3 regions of the Buttiauxella sp. S19-1 genome follow, and region 1 is predicted to be linked to each of the others. Evidence: riboswitches for the same ligand, from Rfam matches in the RefSeq annotation. Region 1 holds a riboswitch; each other region holds the start of a gene.
What was found. A riboswitch is a leader RNA that binds a small molecule or an ion and turns the genes downstream of it on or off. The one in region 1 is predicted to bind thiamine pyrophosphate.
Positions count from the first base shown of each region.

Region 2: linked by a shared signal. The riboswitch ahead of thiM (hydroxyethylthiazole kinase) and the one ahead of thiC (phosphomethylpyrimidine synthase ThiC) in region 1 are both predicted to bind thiamine pyrophosphate.
Region 3: linked by a shared signal. The riboswitch ahead of thiB (thiamine ABC transporter substrate binding subunit) and the one ahead of thiC (phosphomethylpyrimidine synthase ThiC) in region 1 are both predicted to bind thiamine pyrophosphate.

Region 1 covers NZ_JAHWLU010000046.1:3,140-10,039, reverse strand. Annotated here, with positions in the region: gene thiC (phosphomethylpyrimidine synthase ThiC) at 1-1,575, opposite strand, end outside; TPP riboswitch at 1,664-1,774, opposite strand; gene MES37_RS12140 (Rsd/AlgQ family anti-sigma factor) at 1,826-2,329, opposite strand; gene nudC (NAD(+) diphosphatase) at 2,423-3,196, shown strand; gene hemE (uroporphyrinogen decarboxylase) at 3,231-4,295, shown strand; gene nfi (deoxyribonuclease V) at 4,305-4,976, shown strand; gene MES37_RS12120 (YjaG family protein) at 5,020-5,610, shown strand; gene hupA (nucleoid-associated protein HU-alpha) at 5,797-6,069, shown strand; gene MES37_RS12110 (DUF1481 domain-containing protein) at 6,084-6,782, shown strand; gene purD (phosphoribosylamine--glycine ligase) at 6,829-6,900, opposite strand, start outside.
Region 2 covers NZ_JAHWLU010000015.1:57,224-64,123, reverse strand. Annotated here, with positions in the region: partial or broken gene MES37_RS05970 (helix-turn-helix transcriptional regulator) at 1-91, opposite strand, end outside; gene MES37_RS05965 (LuxR C-terminal-related transcriptional regulator) at 461-1,063, opposite strand; TPP riboswitch at 1,319-1,415, shown strand; gene thiM (hydroxyethylthiazole kinase) at 1,450-2,238, shown strand; gene thiD (bifunctional hydroxymethylpyrimidine kinase/phosphomethylpyrimidine kinase) at 2,235-3,044, shown strand; gene MES37_RS05950 (GntR family transcriptional regulator) at 3,115-3,861, shown strand; gene MES37_RS05945 (PfkB family carbohydrate kinase) at 3,972-4,934, opposite strand; gene MES37_RS05940 (ADP-ribosylglycohydrolase family protein) at 4,921-5,937, opposite strand; gene MES37_RS05935 (nucleoside permease) at 5,938-6,900, opposite strand, start outside.
Region 3 covers NZ_JAHWLU010000099.1:11,074-17,973, reverse strand. Annotated here, with positions in the region: gene thiQ (thiamine ABC transporter ATP-binding protein ThiQ) at 1-550, opposite strand, end outside; gene thiP (thiamine/thiamine pyrophosphate ABC transporter permease ThiP) at 629-2,266, opposite strand; gene thiB (thiamine ABC transporter substrate binding subunit) at 2,242-3,225, opposite strand; TPP riboswitch at 3,263-3,362, opposite strand; gene sgrR (HTH-type transcriptional regulator SgrR) at 3,408-5,087, opposite strand; gene sgrT (glucose uptake inhibitor SgrT) at 5,176-5,352, shown strand; gene MES37_RS18545 (sugar efflux transporter) at 5,514-6,692, shown strand; gene hemW (radical SAM family heme chaperone HemW) at 6,896-6,900, opposite strand, start outside.

The sequences.
Region 1 (6,900 bases):
GGCATGTGCCGCAATCTTGTAAGTAATCAGCCCTTGTTTCACATCTTCTTTGTTTGGCAGGCCGAGATGCTCTTTTGGCGTGACATAACACAGCATCGCGCAACCAAACCAGCCGATCATCGCAGCACCAATGCCCGAAGTGAAATGGTCGTAACCTGGTGCGATATCTGTGGTTAACGGCCCGAGGGTATAGAAAGGTGCTTCGTGGCAATGCTCCAGTTCTTCGGTCATGTTGCGGCGGATCATCTGCATCGGCACATGTCCTGGGCCTTCAATCATCACCTGTACGTCATATTCCCAGGCGATTTTGGTTAACTCGCCCAGCGTGTGGAGTTCAGAGAATTGAGCTTCATCGTTGGCATCCTGAATAGAGCCAGGACGCAGGCCATCGCCTAAAGAGAGTGAAACGTCGTAAGCGGCACAGATTTCGCAGATTTCGCGGAAGTGTTCATACAGGAAGTTTTCCTGGTGATGCGACAGGCACCATTTCGCCATTATTGAGCCGCCGCGCGAGACAATGCCAGTGAGGCGTTTCGCGGTCATTGGCACGTAGCGCAGCAGCACACCAGCGTGAATCGTGAAGTAGTCCACACCTTGCTCGGCTTGTTCCAGCAGTGTGTCGCGGAACATTTCCCAGGTCAGGTCTTCGGCGATGCCGTTGACTTTTTCCAGCGCCTGATAGATAGGCACGGTGCCGATTGGCACTGGGCTGTTACGTAAAATCCACTCACGGGTTTCGTGGATATAGCGGCCAGTGGAGAGGTCCATTACCGTGTCTGCGCCCCAACGCGTTGACCACACCAGTTTTTCAACTTCTTCTTCAATGGACGATGTGACCGCCGAGTTACCGATATTAGCGTTCACTTTAACGAGGAAATTACGCCCGATAATCATCGGTTCGGATTCAGGGTGGTTAATGTTGGCTGGGATAATGGCGCGGCCAGCCGCGACTTCTTCGCGCACAAATTCAGGCGTGATATTTTCCGGCAGCCGGGCACCAAAGCCCTGGCCTGGATGCTGGTGGCGTAACACTTCATCCCGAATGCGTTCCCGGCCCATATTTTCACGGATCGCGATGAACTCCATTTCCGGCGTCACGATTCCCTGGCGTGCATAGTGCAGTTGCGTGACGGTTTTCCCGGCTTTAGCGCGCTGAGGCGTGAGTTGTGTTTCAAAACGCAATTCGTCCAGACCGTCATCAGCAAGGCGCTCTTTGGTGTAGACAGAGCTGCGGTCGGTCAGGATTTCGCAATCATTACGTTCGGCAATCCAGTTTTCCCGTAGTGGCGACAACCCGCGCAGCACATCAATGCTGATAGCCGGGTCGCCGTAGGCGCCAGACGTGTCATACACTGGAATGGCATCGTTAGGGATGAATTGCGGCTTTTCTTTGCTGCCACCCGTGGTGGTTGGGCTTAGTTGGATTTCACGCATTGGCACGCGAATATCATCACGCGAACCGGTGAGGTAAATACGCTGAGAGTTAGGGAAAGCGGTGCCTTCCAGGGTATTGATAAAATGTTGGGCAGCAGCGCGCTGTTCGCGGCGGTTTGATTTTTTTTCAGTAATAGACATAGCTCATTCCAGTGGTTATCAGGAAGTGGCTTGTCAGAACAACGGAGGAGTAATGAATGTGGACCGCCCGAACACGGGGAAACCCAAAAGCAGAATTACTCTTGTTCCCTTCGCAGGTATTAGCCTGATCAGGTTCCGCGGATCCCGAATTAACGGTCTCAGCCGGTGCTTGACGCACTCGGCACTCCGACAAGAAGAAACCCGTATTACTACGGGTCGCTATGTAAACTACTCGTTAACAACGCAGAACTCAAGCAGGGCGTGCCAGCCCGCCGCTCTCATTAGCACTGTTATCTAAATCGTGGTTGGATGCTAACAGAATGAGCTTATCTTCCAGCGAAAAACGTGATTCCAGCGCTTCACCGATGCCGGACAACGCTTTCTGGAACTCAATGTAGTTATCATCATCGATCGCGCTCTCGAGATGCGAATCGTAGAAATCCATGATGTGCTGGGTATTGGCTTCAATCTGAGAGTAGAGGTGAGTGGCGGCTAAATGTGGGTTACTGCCTTCCATTTCACTGATAATACGTTCATAAATATTGAAATGGCCGGATGAAAGATAATCCACCAGGTTGTGGCAAAAATTATCCAGAGCCTTTTCATCGAGCGCAGTATGGGATTCCTTGTTAGGCTTTATCCCAACCATATTGTAGTAAGCCACCAATAATTGTTTGCGGGCATGAAGCCATTGGTCGATTAACGCATTACTACCACCAACGCGCTCAGTCAGATTTTCTAACTGGTTAAGCATGATTGACTCCGTGAGTAAAATGTAGCGCAAACGTACCCAAAATAGTTATGACTATTTGTTTATACCAGCGAACTCGGGGATGTGCACCAGGTTATGGAACGTGTAATTCAAAAGTTAGATCAAGGCTGGTTTATCGTCAGTCATGAGCAAAAATTGTGGTTACCAAAAGGTGAACTACCTCACGGAGCAGCGCAAGAATTCCAGCTTGATGGTGCGATGGGGATGCCCATCGGTGAGTGGGAAAATGAGCCGGTATGGCTGGTGCGGCAAAATCGCCGTGCGGATATGGGCTCTGTTCGTCAGGTCATTGACCAGGATGTGGGGTTGTTCCAGCTCGCCGGGCGTGGTGTGCAACTGGCGGAGTTCTATCGCTCGCACAAATTCTGCGGTTATTGCGGCCATGAGATGCACGTCAGCAAAACCGAATGGGCGATGCTGTGCAGCCATTGCCGCGAACGCTACTACCCGCAAATCTCACCGTGCATCATTGTGGCTATTCGCCGCGATGACCATATCCTGCTTGCCCAACACACGCGCCATCGCAACGGGATTTACACCGTGCTGGCTGGGTTCGTTGAAGTCGGGGAAACCCTTGAACAAGCGGTGGCACGGGAAGTCATGGAAGAAAGCAGTATCCGCGTGAAGAATTTACGCTATGTGACGTCGCAGCCGTGGCCGTTCCCGCAATCGCTGATGACCGCATTCATGGCGGAATATCACAGCGGTGAGATTGAAATCGACCCGAAAGAGTTACTTGATGCAGGTTGGTATCGCTACGATCAATTGCCATTATTGCCTCCGCCAGGCACGGTCGCGCGCCGTTTGATTGAAGATACTGTCGCCCTGTGTCGCGCGGAATATGAGTGATAAACTGGCGGCATACAGCCAAAGGAAATTAAACATGACTGAACTGAAGAACGATCGTTACCTACGGGCGCTGCAACGCCAGCCTGTAGATACCACGCCAGTATGGATGATGAGGCAGGCGGGTCGTTACTTGCCAGAATATAAAGCGACGCGTGCCCAGGCCGGCGATTTTATGTCACTGTGCAAAAACGCTGAGTTGGCTTGCGAAGTGACTCTGCAACCGCTGCGTCGCTACAAGCTTGATGCAGCGATCCTCTTCTCTGACATCCTCACCGTGCCTGATGCGATGGGGCTTGGTCTCTATTTTGAAGCGGGTGAAGGCCCACGTTTTCGCGCACCGATTACCAGCCGCGCCGATGTTGAAAAACTGCCCATTCCTGATCCAGAAGATGAACTGGGTTATGTGATGAATGCAGTGCGTACCATTCGCCGTGAGCTAAAAGGCGAAGTACCGTTGATTGGTTTTACCGGCAGCCCGTGGACGTTGGCGACTTATATGGTTGAAGGCGGTAGCAGCAAAGCCTTTACCGTTATCAAAAAGATGATGTATGCCGACCCGCAAGCGCTGCATCTTCTGCTCGACAAGCTGGCGCAAAGCGTCACGCTGTATCTGAATGCGCAAATCAAAGCGGGTGCGCAGTCGGTGATGATTTTCGATACCTGGGGCGGCGTGTTGACCGGGCGTGATTATCAGCAGTTCTCGCTGTATTACATGCACAAGATCATTGATGGCCTGCTGCGTGAAAACGAAGGTCGTCGTGTGCCGGTGACGATGTTTACCAAAGGCGGCGGCCAGTGGCTGGAAGCAATGGCTGAAACCGGCTGCGATGCGCTGGGGTTAGACTGGACGACCGACATTGCCGACGCTCGCCGTCGTGTGGGCCATAAAGTGGCGTTGCAGGGTAATATGGACCCGTCCATGCTGTATGCGCAACCGGCTCGCATCGAAGAAGAAGTGGCGACTATTCTGGCTGGGTTCGGTAAAGGCGAAGGGCATGTCTTTAACCTGGGCCACGGTATTCACCAGGATGTTCCACCAGAACACGCGGGTGCATTTGTCGAAGCGGTGCACCGTTTGTCGAAGCCGTATCACCAGTAAGGATCGGGGATGGATCTTGCAAGCTTGCGCGCACAACAGATCGAACTCGCTTCACAGGTCTGCCGCGAGGATCGCTTTGATCAAGATCCTCCCCGGTTAATCGCCGGGGCTGACGTTGGTTTTGAGCAGGGCGGTGATGTGACACGAGCCGCAATCGTACTGTTGAAATATCCTTCCCTCGAGCTGGTTGAATATCAGGTGGCGCGTGTCGCCACCACCATGCCTTATATCCCCGGATTCCTTTCGTTTCGCGAATATCCCGCACTGCTTGCCGCGTGGGAAATGCTATCGCAAAAACCTGACCTGCTGTTTGTCGATGGCCACGGCATTTCGCACCCACGGCGTTTGGGCGTTGCTGCCCATTTTGGCCTACTGGTGGATGTGCCGACGATTGGCGTTGCCAAGAAACGCTTGTGTGGGAAGTTTGACGCGCTCTCTGAAGAACCTGGCGCTTGCCAGTTGCTGACCGACAAAGGTGAAACGCTTGCCTGGGTGCTGCGCAGTAAAAAGCGCTGCAACCCGCTGTTTGTCTCAACAGGCCATCGTGTCAGCCTTGATACCGCGTTGTTATGGGTTAATCGTTGCCTGGCAGGTTACCGTTTACCCGAGCCGACTCGCTGGGCGGATGCCGTAGCTTCGGGGCGTCCGGCTTTCACTCGGTGGCAAGCAATTCAAGGGTGATTAAGGTAAACTCCCACTAATATTCCGTCTTTGAGACATCGTTATGTTACAAAACCCAATCCATCTGCGCCTTGAGAAACTGGAAAGCTGGCAGCATGTCACTTTCATGGCTTCTTTATGCGAACGTATGTACCCGAATTACGCCATGTTCTGCCAGCAGACCGAATTTGGTGATCCTCAACTGTATCGCCGCATTCTCGATTTGATTTGGGAAACATTGACGGTCAAAGATGCGAAAGTTAACTTTGATAGCCAACTCGAGAAATTCGAAGAAGGTATTCCAGTTGCTGATGACTACGATATTTACGGTGTCTATCCGGCAATCGATGCTTGCGTTGCGCTGAGTGAATTACTTCATTCACGTCTTTCAGGGGAAACGCTGGAACACGCAATTGAAGTCAGCAAGGCATCAATTACCACTGTTGCTATGTTAGAAATGACCCAGGCTGGTCGCGAAATGACCGACGAAGAACTGAAAGAAAACCCTGCTGTTGAAGAGGAATGGGACATTCAGTGGGAGATTTTCCGCCTGTTGGCTGACTGCGAAGAACGTGATATTGAGTTGATCAAAGGGCTTCGCTCGGACCTGCGCGAGGCGGGTAGCAGCAATATTGGTATAATTTTTCAGCAGTAAGACAGCAAAACGTGACTTACAGTCCGAATTGTCACCCCTGAAGGCTTCCAATTAGCCCCCCGTCTGGTCTACATTTGTGGGGCGAAAAATAGTGGCTATCGGTGCGTGTATGCAGGAGAGTGCTTTTTTGGCATTTCCGTCGCACTCGATGCTTAGCAAGCGATAAACACATTGTAAGGATAACTTATGAACAAGACTCAACTGATTGATGTAATTGCTGACAAGGCTGACCTGTCTAAAGTACAGGCTAAAGCTGCTCTGGAATCCACTCTGGCTGCAATTACTGAGTCTCTGAAAGAAGGTGATGCTGTACAACTGGTTGGTTTCGGTACCTTCAAGGTAAACCACCGTGCTGAGCGCACTGGCCGCAACCCGCAAACCGGTAATGAAATCAAAATCGCCGCAGCTAACGTGCCGGCATTTGTTTCAGGCAAAGCACTGAAAGACGCTGTTAAGTAAGTTAACAAGTGTCAGTGAACAGTTTTAGCAGGGGGGCGTTTACGCCCCTTTTGTTTGTCTGGCGTCCTTTGGCCGTTCTGACAGGCACATTGCTGTTAATGGCATGCAGCAGCAAACCTCCTCTCCCGCCATTTACCGCGAGCGGCTATATTGCCGATCAAGGTGTTGTGCGCATTTGGCGTAAAGACAACAGTGATGATGACACTATCCGCATGCTTACGGCGTTTAGCCCGAGGCAGAAGGGTGCAACCACCACCAGTGATTACCGTTGGCAGGGTGAGCAACTCATTTCGATTGAAATGACGATTTTGAGTCAGCCGTCAGAGCACGTAAAAGTGCGTTTTGACGATCACGGCGAACTGAGCTTTATGCAGCGCGAAGTAGACGGTCAAAAGCAGCAGCTCTCTAACGACCAAATCGCCTTGTATCAATATCAGGCGAGCCAGATGAAAGCCACAAGTGAAGCATTGCGTACTGGGCGTGTTGTTTTGCGACAAGGGCGCTGGCACAGCAATGGTACAGTGACGACCTGTGAAGGCGAGACAATCGAACCCAATCTCGATAGCGCGGCGCTAAGCCATATTGCGAATCGACAACGTCACTCATCGATGGATGTCAGCATTGCGTGGCTGGAAGCACCAGAAGGTTCACAACTATTACTGGTGGCGAATCAGGACTTCTGTAGCTGGCAACCGAAGCCTGCGAAATTCTAGATAAAAAAACCGCCACGCGGGCGGTCTTTCAGGAGCACTTCGAGTCTTATTTCGCGTTTTCACGCTCAATGGCACGATAACCAATGTCTGAGCGGCTAAAACTGCCATCCCAGTGGAT
Region 2 (6,900 bases), on a different contig from region 1:
GTTGCGCAAGGGGTTCTGCGTGATTTTTTTGTTGCAGGTATTCCAGGCGGTCAAAGACAATCAGTGTTGTACTGCTATAGAGATTGGCCATGCTGCCATTTCTGATACGACGATATCTGCGTTTGCGTGCGGCTATGTACAAATGCTTAGCCATCCACTGCGCGAACTGAGGGCGTGTTCGCTCTGATTTGGACCAGCGTCACTGTTGAAGCAGATGTCATTTCCATATTTTTCGCTGACAGTATGAGTTAATACTGAGATTGCATCGCTAAAATTAATCAGAAGCTAAATGATTTAGACTTCTGATTATATCGTTACAATGTATTCTGTCAGAAAATAAAAATATAATATATTAGGCATGCCTTAAGAGCATGTAAGTAGTTTCTTAAAGAGATAATAACATTTGTGGGTGTTAAATGATAAGGAACGCTAACTAGTCGTTACGGCGCAAAAATATTGGCTAATGAATTAAAGAAAGAAGATGGATTTTTATAAAGTTCATCAACTCATACTGGTCCCGGATTTTCAGTTTTTTCATTATCACTTTACGATATATTCTTGCAGTATCTTCCTCTATCTGCATTAGATGGGCCGCATCCTGTAGCGAATGTCCCCGGGCGATGTAGATAAGTAACTGCCGTTCAGCACTGGTGAAATTGCATGTGGTGCAGTAGTAGCAAATCCTGGCAGACACCGCCGTGGTGTTGTTTCTGCGCCAGCCAGCCTCCGTCCAGTGGGCTATTTTACGGGTGACTTCATCAACCTCATCTTCGCGAAAGATAACCGGAAGCATATACAGGCATGGGCGGAACATGAGGCTTTGGTGTTCTTTATGTCGGCAAATAAGAATAACTCGTTGGGATTTTGTCGCATTGGGAATTTCAAAACAGTCAGCAGTAAACCAATTATCAGCCAGTGACATAAAAACAATATCGGCAGTACTATGTTCTTCGCCGGGTAAAAAATAAAAATCTTCATTTCGCTGGCGGTAAATTTTTTCAATGATAATTTTTAGACCATGAGAAAAATGACTATTATTTTCCCGTATCGCAATTGTAAGCATGGGGTTTCTCGGTGAGTAATAGAACGGATAACGATCGTAATGAAATAAATACTGAAATTAAATAACCTGAAACTTAATTGACAACTCGCTCGGGATGAGACATTGCCAGGGGATTTCCTGGTGGTTGGTAGCCAAGTGAAGAAATGGCGAGAATTAAAAAAATGAATCAACCCATTTAGCCCACAGTGATATCCCTGGTTTACAGCGCTGGCCACTCGCTTTATCCTGATGGGCGATTAATCACATATACGATTAATCAATGACTCGGGGTGCCCTTCTTTGTGAAGGCTGAGAAATACCCGTACCACCTGATCTGGATAATGCCAGCGTAGGGAAGTCAGATGCCTGTCCGGCATCCCTTCTTCACGCCGGACAGGAGCTTTATGATGCAGCCTGACCTGCTACCCGGCCACCGCGCCGTTTTGTCTTTACAGCAACTTCGCAACATTTCCCCGCTTGTTCACTGCATGACTAACGACGTCGTGCAGAGTTTTACCGCCAACGTTTTGCTGGCTATTGGTGCGGCTCCCGCCATGGTGATTGAAGCACAAGAAGCCGCTCAATTTAGCCCGGTTGCCGACGCGCTGCTGGTCAATATTGGCACGCTGACAGCCGATCGCCGTGATGCCATGCTTGCAGCCATTCATGCTGCAAATGAATCCGCCACACCCTGGGTGCTGGATCCGGTTGCCGTTGGCGGCCTGACGTTCCGTACTCAATTCGCCCATCAGGTGCTCGCGCTAAAACCTGCGGCCATTCGCGGGAATGCGTCTGAAATCCTCGCACTGGCGGGGGAGCATTCTGGTGGAAGAGGCGTGGATAGCACCGATGATGCGTTTTCCGCACTACCTGCGGCGCAGGCGCTTGCTCGACTGACTGGCGCGATTGTCGCGGTGACGGGTGAGCGTGATTACATTACCGATGGTGAAAACAGCTGGAGCGTGGCGGGCGGCGGCATTTTGATGTCGCGTGTGGTCGGCACCGGTTGTGCGCTTTCAGCGGTAGTTGCCGCCTGTTGCTCTTTGCCGGGCTCGCGGCTGGATAACGTCGCTGCGGCTTGCCAGTTTATGAAGTTTGCAGGCCAGCAGGCTATATCCGCCAGCCGTGGTCCCGGGAGTTTTATTCCGGCATTTCTCGATGCACTTTACGGGCTGAATGGGGAGGCGCTGGCATGAAAGGGTTAACACGTATCAATGCACTGACCATTGCCGGAACCGACCCGAGCGGTGGCGCGGGTATTCAGGCCGACCTGAAAACTTTCTCGGCGCTGGGGGCATATGGCACCAGTGTGATTACCGCGTTAGTGGCGCAGAACACGCGTGGCGTGCAGTCGGTCTATCGTATTGAACCGGCCTTTGTTGCCGCGCAACTGGACTCCGTGCTCAGTGATGTGCGCATCGACACCATTAAAATCGGCATGTTAGCGGAAACCGATATTGTGGAAGCGGTGGCTGAACGGCTGGCGTTTTACCACGCACAAAATGTCGTGCTCGATACGGTGATGCTGGCGAAAAGTGGCGATCCTTTGCTTGCGCCCTCGGCGGTTGACAGTTTACGCCGTCGGCTTCTGCCGCAAGTGGCGCTGATTACGCCGAACCTGCCGGAAGCCGCCGCCCTGCTGGATGCTCCACACGCACGCAATGAACACGAAATGAAGCTACAGGGCGACGCATTGTTAGCTATGGGCTGCAAAGCGGTATTGATGAAAGGCGGACATCTTGACGATGCTGAAAGCCCGGATTGGCTATTTACCCGCGATGGCGCACAGCGCTTTACCGCGCCGCGCGTACAAACGCGCCATACTCATGGCACTGGCTGTACGCTTTCTGCGGCACTCGCCGCACTTTATCCACGCTATCACGACTGGCCGCAAACAATTCTGGCGGCGAAAACGTGGTTGTCTCAGGCTTTAGAGCAAGCAGATTCGCTGGAAGTGGGTAACGGAATTGGACCGGTGCATCATTTTCACCAATGGTGGTGATTGAGGTAATACCACTATAAGACCATTGAGTTATACTGGTTTCACCTTATCTTCCGGACATTTGCGCAACATGGAACAGGTTCACACTCAGCTCATTGAGCAACTTATCCAGCGGTTTTCGCAGGCTGATAATACGCCGCTGTATTTGAAATTCGCCGAAACGGTGAAGGCGGCAGTACGCAGCGGTATTTTGCCGCAGGGCAATATTTTGCCGGGAGAGCGCGATCTCAGCCAGCTGACTGGCGTTTCGCGCATTACGGTGCGTAAAGCGATGCAGACGCTGGAAGACGACGGCGTGGTGACGCGATCCAGAGGTTACGGTACGCAAATTAACTCCACTTTTGAGTATTCGCTCAAAGAGGCGCGCGGGTTTTCTCAACAGGTGGTTTTGCGCGGTAAAAAGCCGAACACGCTGTGGGTCAATAAACGGGTGGTGAAATGCTCGCCGGAAGTGGCAGAACAATTAGCCGTGGCGGCAGATAGCGAAGTGTTCTTGCTCAAACGTATTCGTTACGTTGATGAAGATGCGGTATCAGTGGAAGAATCGTACGTTCCTGCGGAGTTGATCGCCGACCCTGATGAAATCGGTGTTTCATTGTATGACTACTTCCGCAGCCAGAACATTATTCCTCAGCGCACCCGCAGCCGCGTCAGCGCCAGAATGCCGGACAGCGAATTCCAGTCGCACATCAAACTGGAAACGCCAGTGCCGGTTCTGGTTATCAAACAGGTTGCTTTTGACCCACAAAACCGGCCCATCGAGTACAGCATCAGCTACTGCCGCAGCGATCTATACGTTTTTGTTTGCGAGGAGTAGACCCATCATACTTCAAGCTGCATCTTTGTTGGCTGCGTTCTCTCACCCGAATCACTTAGTTTACTAAGCTCATCGGGACTCGCTCTCTTGCCGCCGCGATGCCGCTCGAATTATTTTGGGTATCGGTATAGTTGTTCCAGAAACGGCGCACAGTCGCCGCCCCGATGGCTGACAACATAAGACGCAACTGCATTTCCCAGACAAACGGCCTCTGCCAGGCTCCATCCTGCAGCCAGCCCCGCTAACGTGCCGCCCGCATGGCTATCGCCCGCACCAATGGTATCAACCACTTGTGCCGGGAAAGGAGCCACCAGCGCGATAGCGTCGTGGGAGCCAAACCACGCGCCTTGTTTATCGAGCCGCACAATAAGCGGCGCGTCATAACGTTCAAGCCAGGCACGACAAATCCCTTCTATATTGTCGCCAGCCACCTCCAGCCATTCGGCTGCAATCGCGGCCTCCTGGCGGTTAAGCGAAACAATCGGTTTGCAGGCCATAATCCGCGTCAGCAGCGGGGCGGGAATATCAGCGATGCGTGGGCCAAAATCGATAAATGCCGTGACGCCGTTCAGCGATTCAAGCCAGCTCACCAGCAGTTCCGCACATGGCCCGGCCAGTTGATAACCCGAAAGCGACAGCAAAGTGCCAGGAGCGAGCTGTAACTTATCCAGCCACGGTTGATTCCACTGATGTTCGACACCTCGAAACGACATAAACGTTCTTTCGCCATCGGGCTCGACCAGCGCCAGGCACCAGCCGTTATCACCGCTGTTGGTGTGGATTTCGCTTTCGATGCCTTGTTTTTCAAGACTGCTGCGGATGATATCCGCCCAGGTTCCCTGGCCAATGGGCAGCGCATTTTTCGAAGCGATGCCGAGGCGTGACAGTGTTAGTGCGATATTCAGCGCACAGCCGCCGATATTTACGCTTTGTTGTTGCAGCTCGATATCGCAACCGCGCCACGGCAGAGAGTAAGCGTCGGCAATGACATCAATCACCGCCGAACCGAGTACGCAAACCGGGCGTTTTGCTGCCAGCCCTGGTAAGCGGGAACGTAATTCAGCGGCTTTCATTGCGCGCCTCCCTTTGCTGGCGATAGCCCATAAACAGGCGGCTGTAACGCGTAAAGTCGAGCTGGTTGACATCATCAAGCTCGCGTTTGAGTTCAGTATCAATGCTCTCTACGCCGTGCAGTGCGCCACAAATTGCCGTCGCCATCGCGCCGATGGTATCGGTATCGCCGCCGAGATTGGCGCATAAAATCGCGCAGCGGTTAGGATTGGTTTGCGCCAGTTCCACCATCGCAATGGCTGCCGCGACAGATTCAATAGTGCTGGTGCCGGTACCGACCAGTTGATAAATCTGTTCCATGCCAGACTCGGTGCCGGGTGCGTTTCTGGCCACGTTGAGCGCCAGTTCGATACGTGCGCCCAGGGAAGCATTAAATGTGGTGACGCGCTTTTCCTGAGCGTGGCGGGCAATCGACGGCAGTTCATCGCAGATGGTTTCCCAGCTTGTTCCTTCAATAGCTTTCGAAATTGCCCAGGCAATGACTACCGCACCGGCAAGGGCGAGGTCGGATTTGTGCGTCGGGCTTGAGGCGAGCGCTACTTCATCAATAAAAGCATCAAGATTGCCGGTAGGTAGCAGGCAGCCCAACGGTGAAGCGCGCATCGCCGCGCCGTTGGTTACGCCATTGTTTTCCAGCGCGCTAACCGGCGTGCCTTGTTTAATCGCATTCAATGCAATCTTTGATGTCGGGCCGAGGACGTTTTTATTGAACGCATCAAAGCCTTCAGCCCAGCTTAAAATGTGGCGGCCAATGGTATCGGCATTAATGACGCCATCATGTTCGATAATCGCGTCCGCCAGCGCCAGCGCCATCGAGGTGTCGTCAGTAAACTCTGCCCGGTTAAAATAACAGGCGGCGTTATTTTCCGCAGGGCCGGGCAGGAAGCGGTCAATCCAGCCAAAGTGCGCTTTCACTCGCGAGCGTGGCCACAACTCCGACGGCATTCCCATTGCATCACCTAACGCCTGGCCATAAAAGGCTCCAAGAATTCGATTTTCCATCATTTATGCTTCCTTTAGATCTTTTTCAGTTTGATTGCCAGCAACGGCAATAGTGGTGATCTCTTTGTCCGACTCGCGGAAAAACACCATAAACAGCACGGTAATGACTGTGATCATGATGGCACCAAAGCCCCACATTCCGGCCCAGTTGAAGGTCTGACCGTTTACAGGCGTTGGGTAGGCGAACATTTTTTCCATCATTGCTGCACCGATGCGATAGCCGAGCAAGCTACCGAACCCCTGACAACACAGCGTAATCAGCCCTTGTGCTGCGGTGCGCATATGGACGGGCGCTTTTTTATCAACGTAAATGTAGGCGGTGACGTAATAGAAGTCGTAACTCACGCCGTGCAACAAAATGCCAAGGAACAGCAGGCCGTAGGTAAAGATGTGGTCGGCGCCACCGTAAACGAAGAAGCCGTAACGGATGGCGGCGGTGATAAGACCAAGCAGTAATACCTTTTTAATGCCAAAGCGCTTAATAAAGAATGGCAGCGCCAGCATAAAGAAGATTTCGGAGAACTGGCCGAGCGTCATCCATCCAGTGGCGTTATGCATACCGACTTCGGTCAGATACCCGTTGGCGAAGATGTAATAGAACGCCAGCGGCATAGCAAACAGGAATGAGCAGAAGAAAAAGACCAGGAAGTTTTTGTCTTTGAGCAACACAATTGCATCAAGACCGAGCATCACTTTCAGGCTCATTTTGCCGGTGCTTTTTGGTGGTGTGTTGGGCAAGGCCAGCGCAAAAATACCCAGCAGCAATGAGCTACCGGCGGTTATCAGTAACGGAACGTTGGTGGGCGATATATCGCTAAAACCGAGCATTTGCGGCAAGAAACCGCACACTAAACCCGAGGCAATCCAGCCGATAGTGCCCATTACACGAATGCGCGGGAAGTCCCGCTCCACATCGTCGACATTGGAAAATGCGATGCTGTTAGTCAGCGCGATGGTTGGCATGTA
Region 3 (6,900 bases), on a different contig from region 1:
TTAGCGTCAGTTGTTGCTGTCGGCATAAGTCATCAAGCAACTGGAGCATTTCCTGGCGCAGCGCCGGGTCGAGTGCCGAAAACGGTTCATCCAGCAGTAAAATAGGTTGTTCGCGCACCAGACAACGGGCGAGGGCGACACGTTGCCGCTGGCCGCCAGAAAGTTGCGACGGCAGGCGGTCGAGCAGTTCGCCGATCGCCATTTGCCCGGCAATCGTTTTCAGCCGTTCCTGTTGTGTGGCATTGAGCTTCAGACCAGGATTCAACCCCAGGCCAATGTTTTGCCGCACCGTCAGATGCGTGAAAAGGTTGTTCTCCTGGAAGAGCATTGAAACCGGACGTTGCGCGGGAGCCGTGCGGGTATGGTCTTCGCCATGCAGCACAATCTGCCCGCTGGCGGGCGTCAGAAACCCGGCAATCAAACTGAGCAGCGTACTTTTCCCCGCGCCGCTAGGCCCCAGTACTGCAACGCGTTCTCCAGCGTGAATCTTCATCGAAAAACGCATCGGCAAATGGTGATAGAGCCAGGTTACATCAGTTAGCGTTAGCATTCCCTTCATCCTTCAAGTTGCAGGTGTGTTGGCTGCTTTCATTCATCCAGGTAACATAGTTTTCTATGTTCCCAGTCTTCATTCACTTGCCGCCTTCCTGCAACCCGAATCATTTTGGGAATAGCGTCCCGGAAGTTTTTCAATCAATGTGAATAAAGCAAAGCACAGTATCAGCAGGACAAGCGCGGTAACGGCACCATCCTGGCTGCGATATGAACCAATTTGTTGATAGAGATAAAACGGCAGCGTGCGGAAATCTTCATTGCCGAACAACGCCACCACGCCGAAATCACCAATCGACAGCACGCAGGCAAACGCCAGTGCTTGTGCCAGTGGGCGCTTGAGTGCACGCAACTCAATGTAACGCAGACGGTTTACGCCAGTAATGTTCAGCGACTGGCACAGCTTGTTGTAGCGTTCTGCGACATCCAGCATCGGGTTTTCCAGCACTTTTAGCGCGTAGGGAATTGCCATCAACGCATTGGTGAAAATCACAATGCCATCGGCGGATTGCGGCAAGCCCACGGTGTTATTGAGCAGCAGGAAAAAGCCGGTTGCCAGCACGATACCCGGCATCGCCAGAATCAACATACCGCTGAGCTCCAGCGCCTGGCCTGAAAAAGCGCGGTTGCGCAGGCGCAATTCCCGCGAGCTCCACAGCAACATCACCGTGATGACCACGCTTATTAACCCAGCGCCAACCGCAATTCTTAATGAGGTAAACAATGCCTGCCACAGTACCGGTTGCGACAACACGCTGTTAAAGCCACTATTGATGCCATCAATGATTACTGCCAGCAGCGGCGGTAATAACAGCAAGAGAGCAAGGGTGATGAGTAGCCCGTCGCACAGTTTGCGGCGCAGGTTATCTTGCGGATCACGCCAGCTTTGCATTTGGCTGACGCCGGCTGAAATGGCTCTGCTCAGCCGCTGGCTCATCAGCACCAGACCCAAACAGCAAACCATCTGCACCATGGCGAGCAGAGCCGCCCGTGCGGGGTCGTAGTCGTAACTCAGCGCCTGGAAGATAGCCAGCTCGATAGTGGTCGCCTGCGGGCCGCCACCCAGCGACAGCACGGTGGCAAAGCTTGCGAAACAGAGCATAAAAATCAGTGCCGCAGCGGGCAGAATTTGGCGGCGCAACCACGGCCACTCGACAAAACGGAAGAAATTCCAGCCTTGCATGCCCAGTTGCGCAGCAACCTGGCGTTGTTCGTTGGGGATATTTTCCAGTGCCTGTAGCAGCAGGCGTGTTGCCATCGGTAAGTTGAAAAAGACGTGGGCCAGTAGAATGCCCTTCAGGCCGTAAGGCGAGAAACTCCATTCGATGCCAAGCCTTGCGCACAACACGGCCAGCCAGCCTTCGCGCCCATACACTGTCAGAATCCCGAATACCGCTACCAACACGGGCAGAACCAGCGTCATTGCGCACAGGCGTAACAGCGCAACGCGCCCGGGGAAGCGGCGGCGATACAGGGCGCGAGCGAGGAAAATAGCCGGGAACACGGAAAGGCTTGCTGAGAGAAACGCCTGCCAGAAAGAGAAACGCAGCACGTGCCACAAATAGCTATCCTGCACCAGCGCACGGATATCGGTTTGTGGCGCGTTAAACCACAACGCCATAAAAGCCGCCAGGGCTACGGCTACCACCAGTGTGGCGGCACATAGCCCAGGAATCAGCCAGCCGGGAATTAGCGGCTGACGGCGCGTTGCCATTCGCTAATCCAGTTGGCGCGTTGTTTAGACACTTCTGCGGCGCTGTATTCCAGCGTGTTGTTCGGTTTGACCAGCCCGTTAAATCCTTCAGGCAATTTCACATCGGTCACCGGATACATCCAGTTGCCGGTGGCCACAGTGTTCTGGAAGCCCGGTGAAGTGATAAATTTCATGAATTTTTCAGCCAGTTCAGGCTGCTTGCTGGATGCCAGGCGTCCGGCCACTTCCACCTGTAAATAATGCCCTTCGCTAAAATTAGCCGCAGCATAGTTATCTTTTTTCTCTTCAATAATGTGATAAGCCGGAGAGGTGGTGTAGCTCATCACTAAATCGCCTTCACCTTTCAGGAACAGGCCATAAGCCTCGGACCAACCTTTGGTGACGGTGACCGTTTTCTTCGCAAGCTTTGCCCAGGCTTCAGGCGTTTTATCGCCATACACTTTCTGCATCCACAGCAGCAGGCCCAGGCCTGGTGTGCTGGTGCGCGGGTCCTGATAAATCACTTTCCATTGTTGGTCACTTTCGACCAGTTCTTTCAGGCTTTTCGGTGGGTTTTTCAGTTTGTTTTTATCGTAGACGAAAGCGAAATAGCCGTAATCGAAGGGAACGAAAGTGTCGTTTGTCCAGCCGCCAGGGATCTTCAACGCGCTAATGTCTGTTTTGCTCGGCGCAAATAATTTAGTCTGCGCGGCAGCTTCCAGAAGGTTGTTATCCAGTCCCAGAACCACGTCAGCTTTGCTGTTTTTACCTTCCATCCGCAGGCGGTTGAGCAGCGAAACGCCATCTTCCAGCGCCACGAATTTCAGCTGGCAATTACAGTCAGCCTCAAAGGCTTTTTTCACCGCAGGCCCTGGCCCCCAGTCGGCAGCAAAGGAGTCGTAGGTATAAACAGTCAGCAGGGGTTTGGCAAAAACGGGGGCGGCGATCAGTGCCAGCAACGGCAGGAATTTTTTGAACACTTTGCACCTCTTAGAATTAGGGGTGGCAAAGGACATTTGAGAATAGAGCCTCAAATCCCTTCGCCGGCGTTATCCGGATCAGGTTCGACGGGTATTATCTCAGCCAGACTTTCGCCTTAGCACCCCGTTGAGAACGCGTGCATTGTAATAACTTTGTGAATGATTCGAAAGCATTATACCCGTCATATTTCAAGCCGCAGGGGGGTTGGCTCCGGTGGGGCAAACCACGCCGATTTAAAGTCAAACCATCCCAGTGTGTTCATACGCACACCACGCATACTGCGTTGCCCTTCGATGCGTAGCCAGTGGTGGATTAACGGTAAAATATCATTGTTTTCAACCAGGTTCTGGCACCACTCAGGCAGAGGAAGCTCGCCGTTATGCCAGTTGCGGGTATCCGTTTCCCAGTCGATAGCAATGCACTTTTGAATCAGCGGCACTTCATAAAGATGCGAGTAAAGCGAAAACTCTAACGGCAGGGTGAAATTCGCGCTATTGAGCCAGATATCGCTGACGGCATCGCCCTGATGCCACTCTTCATAACTGACTTCTTGCACCACCAGTTTTACGCCAACACGTGCCAGCAATTCTTCCATCACTTTGCTGATTACCCGATGTTCGACGTGATCGCGATAAAACGTCAGCGTCACGGATTCCAGCCCGGCCGGTTTTTCGACGGCTGGTTGTGGATGCGTGTGGTGCCAGCGTGGCAGCAGTCCGTAAGCCGGGAACCAGTACTGCTGGTTTTGCTCGCCCGCGCTATACAGCAGATGAATCGGTGCCAGCACATGACTGAGCCAGCGGCGCACTTCTTTATTGCTGCCGGCGCTTGAGCGGTTATCAAATAAAATGTAGTAGCAGCCTTCTTCAAGGCGGCTTTCGACGGCTTTCTCGCTGTCGGGCATTCCCGATAATTGCACCGCACAGCTGACCTCTTCGCCAATGTCCGGCAGCACCCAGAAATTCACTTCGTCAATTAATGCGCGATAACCAAAGTAATCATCGTAGGCCTGGATTTTCAGTTGGTTGGTGTTATTACGCACCACCGAATAGGGACCGGTGCCGACTGGCTGGCGGGAGAAATGGCTTAAAGTTTGCCATTCGCGCGGCAGGATCATCGCGTTAACGCTACCCAGCAACCACGGCAGCCAGTTATCGGGTTGTGAGAGCTTAATATCCAGCGTCCAGGCCGTCGGAGAAGTAATTTCCGTGATATGCGAATACAGCGGCAAAGAGCTGATGCGTTGCAGAGACGTCGTCACATCCAGCATATCCAGCTCACGACCATGGTGAAAATGAATGCCGGGGCGCAGATAAAAACGCCAGTGTAATGGGGATATTTGTTGCCAGTGGTGCGCAATATCCGCTTCCAGTTCCCCATTTTCCTCATTTATACGGATCAGTCCGCTGAAAATTTGCCGGGCAATATGCGTTTCTGAACGGCGCAAAGCGGAGCCGGGCAACAGATTGAGCAGCGGGCGATAGTAGAGAACGCGCAGAATATGCCGCCCTTGCCGGAAGCTGCGCCCAAGGTGAGAAATCAGCATTTGGCGCACGGCGGCTTTATCGCCGACTATCTGCACCAGTTGGTCAATCCTGTCCTGCTCAAGAAGGTCTTCGGCGCGCTGTTGCTGGAGTGCAAGGCCGGTATACAAGAACTCAAGCTGTGAACGCTTGCCGCGTCCGACTTCCGCTTTCCAGCTCAGCCAGCCCTTTTCCTGCATCGCGCTAAGCAATGTACGCATATGGCGGCGGGAGCAATTCAGCAAATCGGCCAAATCATTCAACGTCGTTTCTTGCGGCTTACCTTCAAAGTTTTGCCACAAACGGATGAACTGTTGTTGCAGACGACCAGACGACATAAAAGAGGAACTCCCGGCAGAAACTCATCAATTTAACTTTCCTCATATTACGCCAATAATCATCAACGTTGAAAGCGAGGAGGTAGATATGAAACGGTCGCCAGTGGTTAAGTTTTATCAACAGTATTTTGCCGCAACCCAAAGTGTTTCTGTTGGATGGCTGGCTCGCCTGAAAGCAGAGCAACGTCTGGAGATGCTTGAGAACTTAATGCAGTGGGAGTCCGCGTTCGTAGAGCACCAAATCGCTGACAGCAAGTGTGACTGAGAATTGGTGGTTTTCACCTGGCCAGCAGATTAATACTGCTGGCTTTTTTATACCCGTCATTCTTCGAGCCGCAGTGCCGCCTTCTCGCAACTCGAATTATTTAGGGTATAGTCGAGGCCTTGCACACTTATCACCCGCTTAAGTAAAAAGGATCTTTCTGCATGATTTGGTTTCTGACCAAAGGACGACGCCTTAACCCGGTGTACGCCGCATTTATGATTGTGGCTTTCATGATGGGGATTGCGGGGGCACTCCAGGCGCCCACTCTTAGCCTGTTTTTAAGTCGCGAAGTGGAAGTGCGCCCATTCTGGGTTGGCCTGTTTTATACCGTCAATGCGATAGCCGGGATCCTCGTCAGTCTGGCGTTGGCGAAGCGTTCAGATAACCGGGGCGATCGTCGCAAACTGATTATGGTTTGTTGCGTGATGGCTGTAGCAAACTGTGTGCTTTTTGCTTTTAACCGTCATTACCTGACGTTAATCACCGTTGGCGTGATGTTCGCCTCTATTGCCAACACCGCGATGCCGCAAATATTTGCCCTTGCCCGTGAATATGCCGATAACTCAGCGCGTGAAGTGGTGATGTTCAGCTCGATAATGCGTGCGCAGCTCTCGCTTGCCTGGGTTATTGGCCCGCCGCTATCGTTTATGCTGGCATTAAACTACGGCTTCACCACTATGTTTCTTATCGCCGCGGGGATATTTGTTATCTCGCTGGCGTTGATTTTCTTCGCATTACCCTCGGTCGCAAGGATTGAGCAGCCCGCAGATGTGGCGCTTACCCAGGTCAGCGGCTGGAAAGATAAAAACGTCCGTCTGTTGTTTATTGCTTCGATGCTGATGTGGACCTGCAACACCATGTATATCATCGACATGCCGTTGTGGATCAGCAGTGATTTAGGCCTGCCCGAATCGCTGGCTGGGCTGTTGATGGGGACGGCTGCGGGGCTTGAGATCCCGGCGATGATCCTTGCGGGCTATTATGTAAAGCGTTTTGGTAAACGGCGCATGATGGTGATTGCCGTAGCCGCCGGCGTGTTGTTCTACGTCGGACTGATTATGTTCCACAGCCGTACGGCGCTGCTGTTGCTTCAGCTATTTAACGCGGTATTTATCGGCATTGTTGCCGGGATTGGCATGTTGTGGTTCCAGGATTTGATGCCGGGCAGGCCGGGGTCGGCGACCACGTTGTTCACCAATAGTATTTCGACGGGCGTGATTCTGGCGGGGGTTTTACAAGGCGCGCTGACCGAGAGTTTTGGGCATTATTCAGTGTATTGGTTGATTGCCGGGTTAGCGGTGTTTGCGTTGGTTTTGACCAGCCGGGTGAAGAATATTTAAGTTTTGGTGTTGGAGTAATGTCGGATGACGCTTGCGCTTATCCGACCTACAACTGCATTACTGGCGGATAAGCGCAGCGTCATCCGCCAGTAATGCAAATCGGTTTTCGTAGGGGGGATAAGCGCAAGCGTCATCCGCCAGTAATGCAAATCGGTTTTCGTAGGGCGGATAAGCGCAAGCGTCATCCGCCAGACAATGCCTGATTATT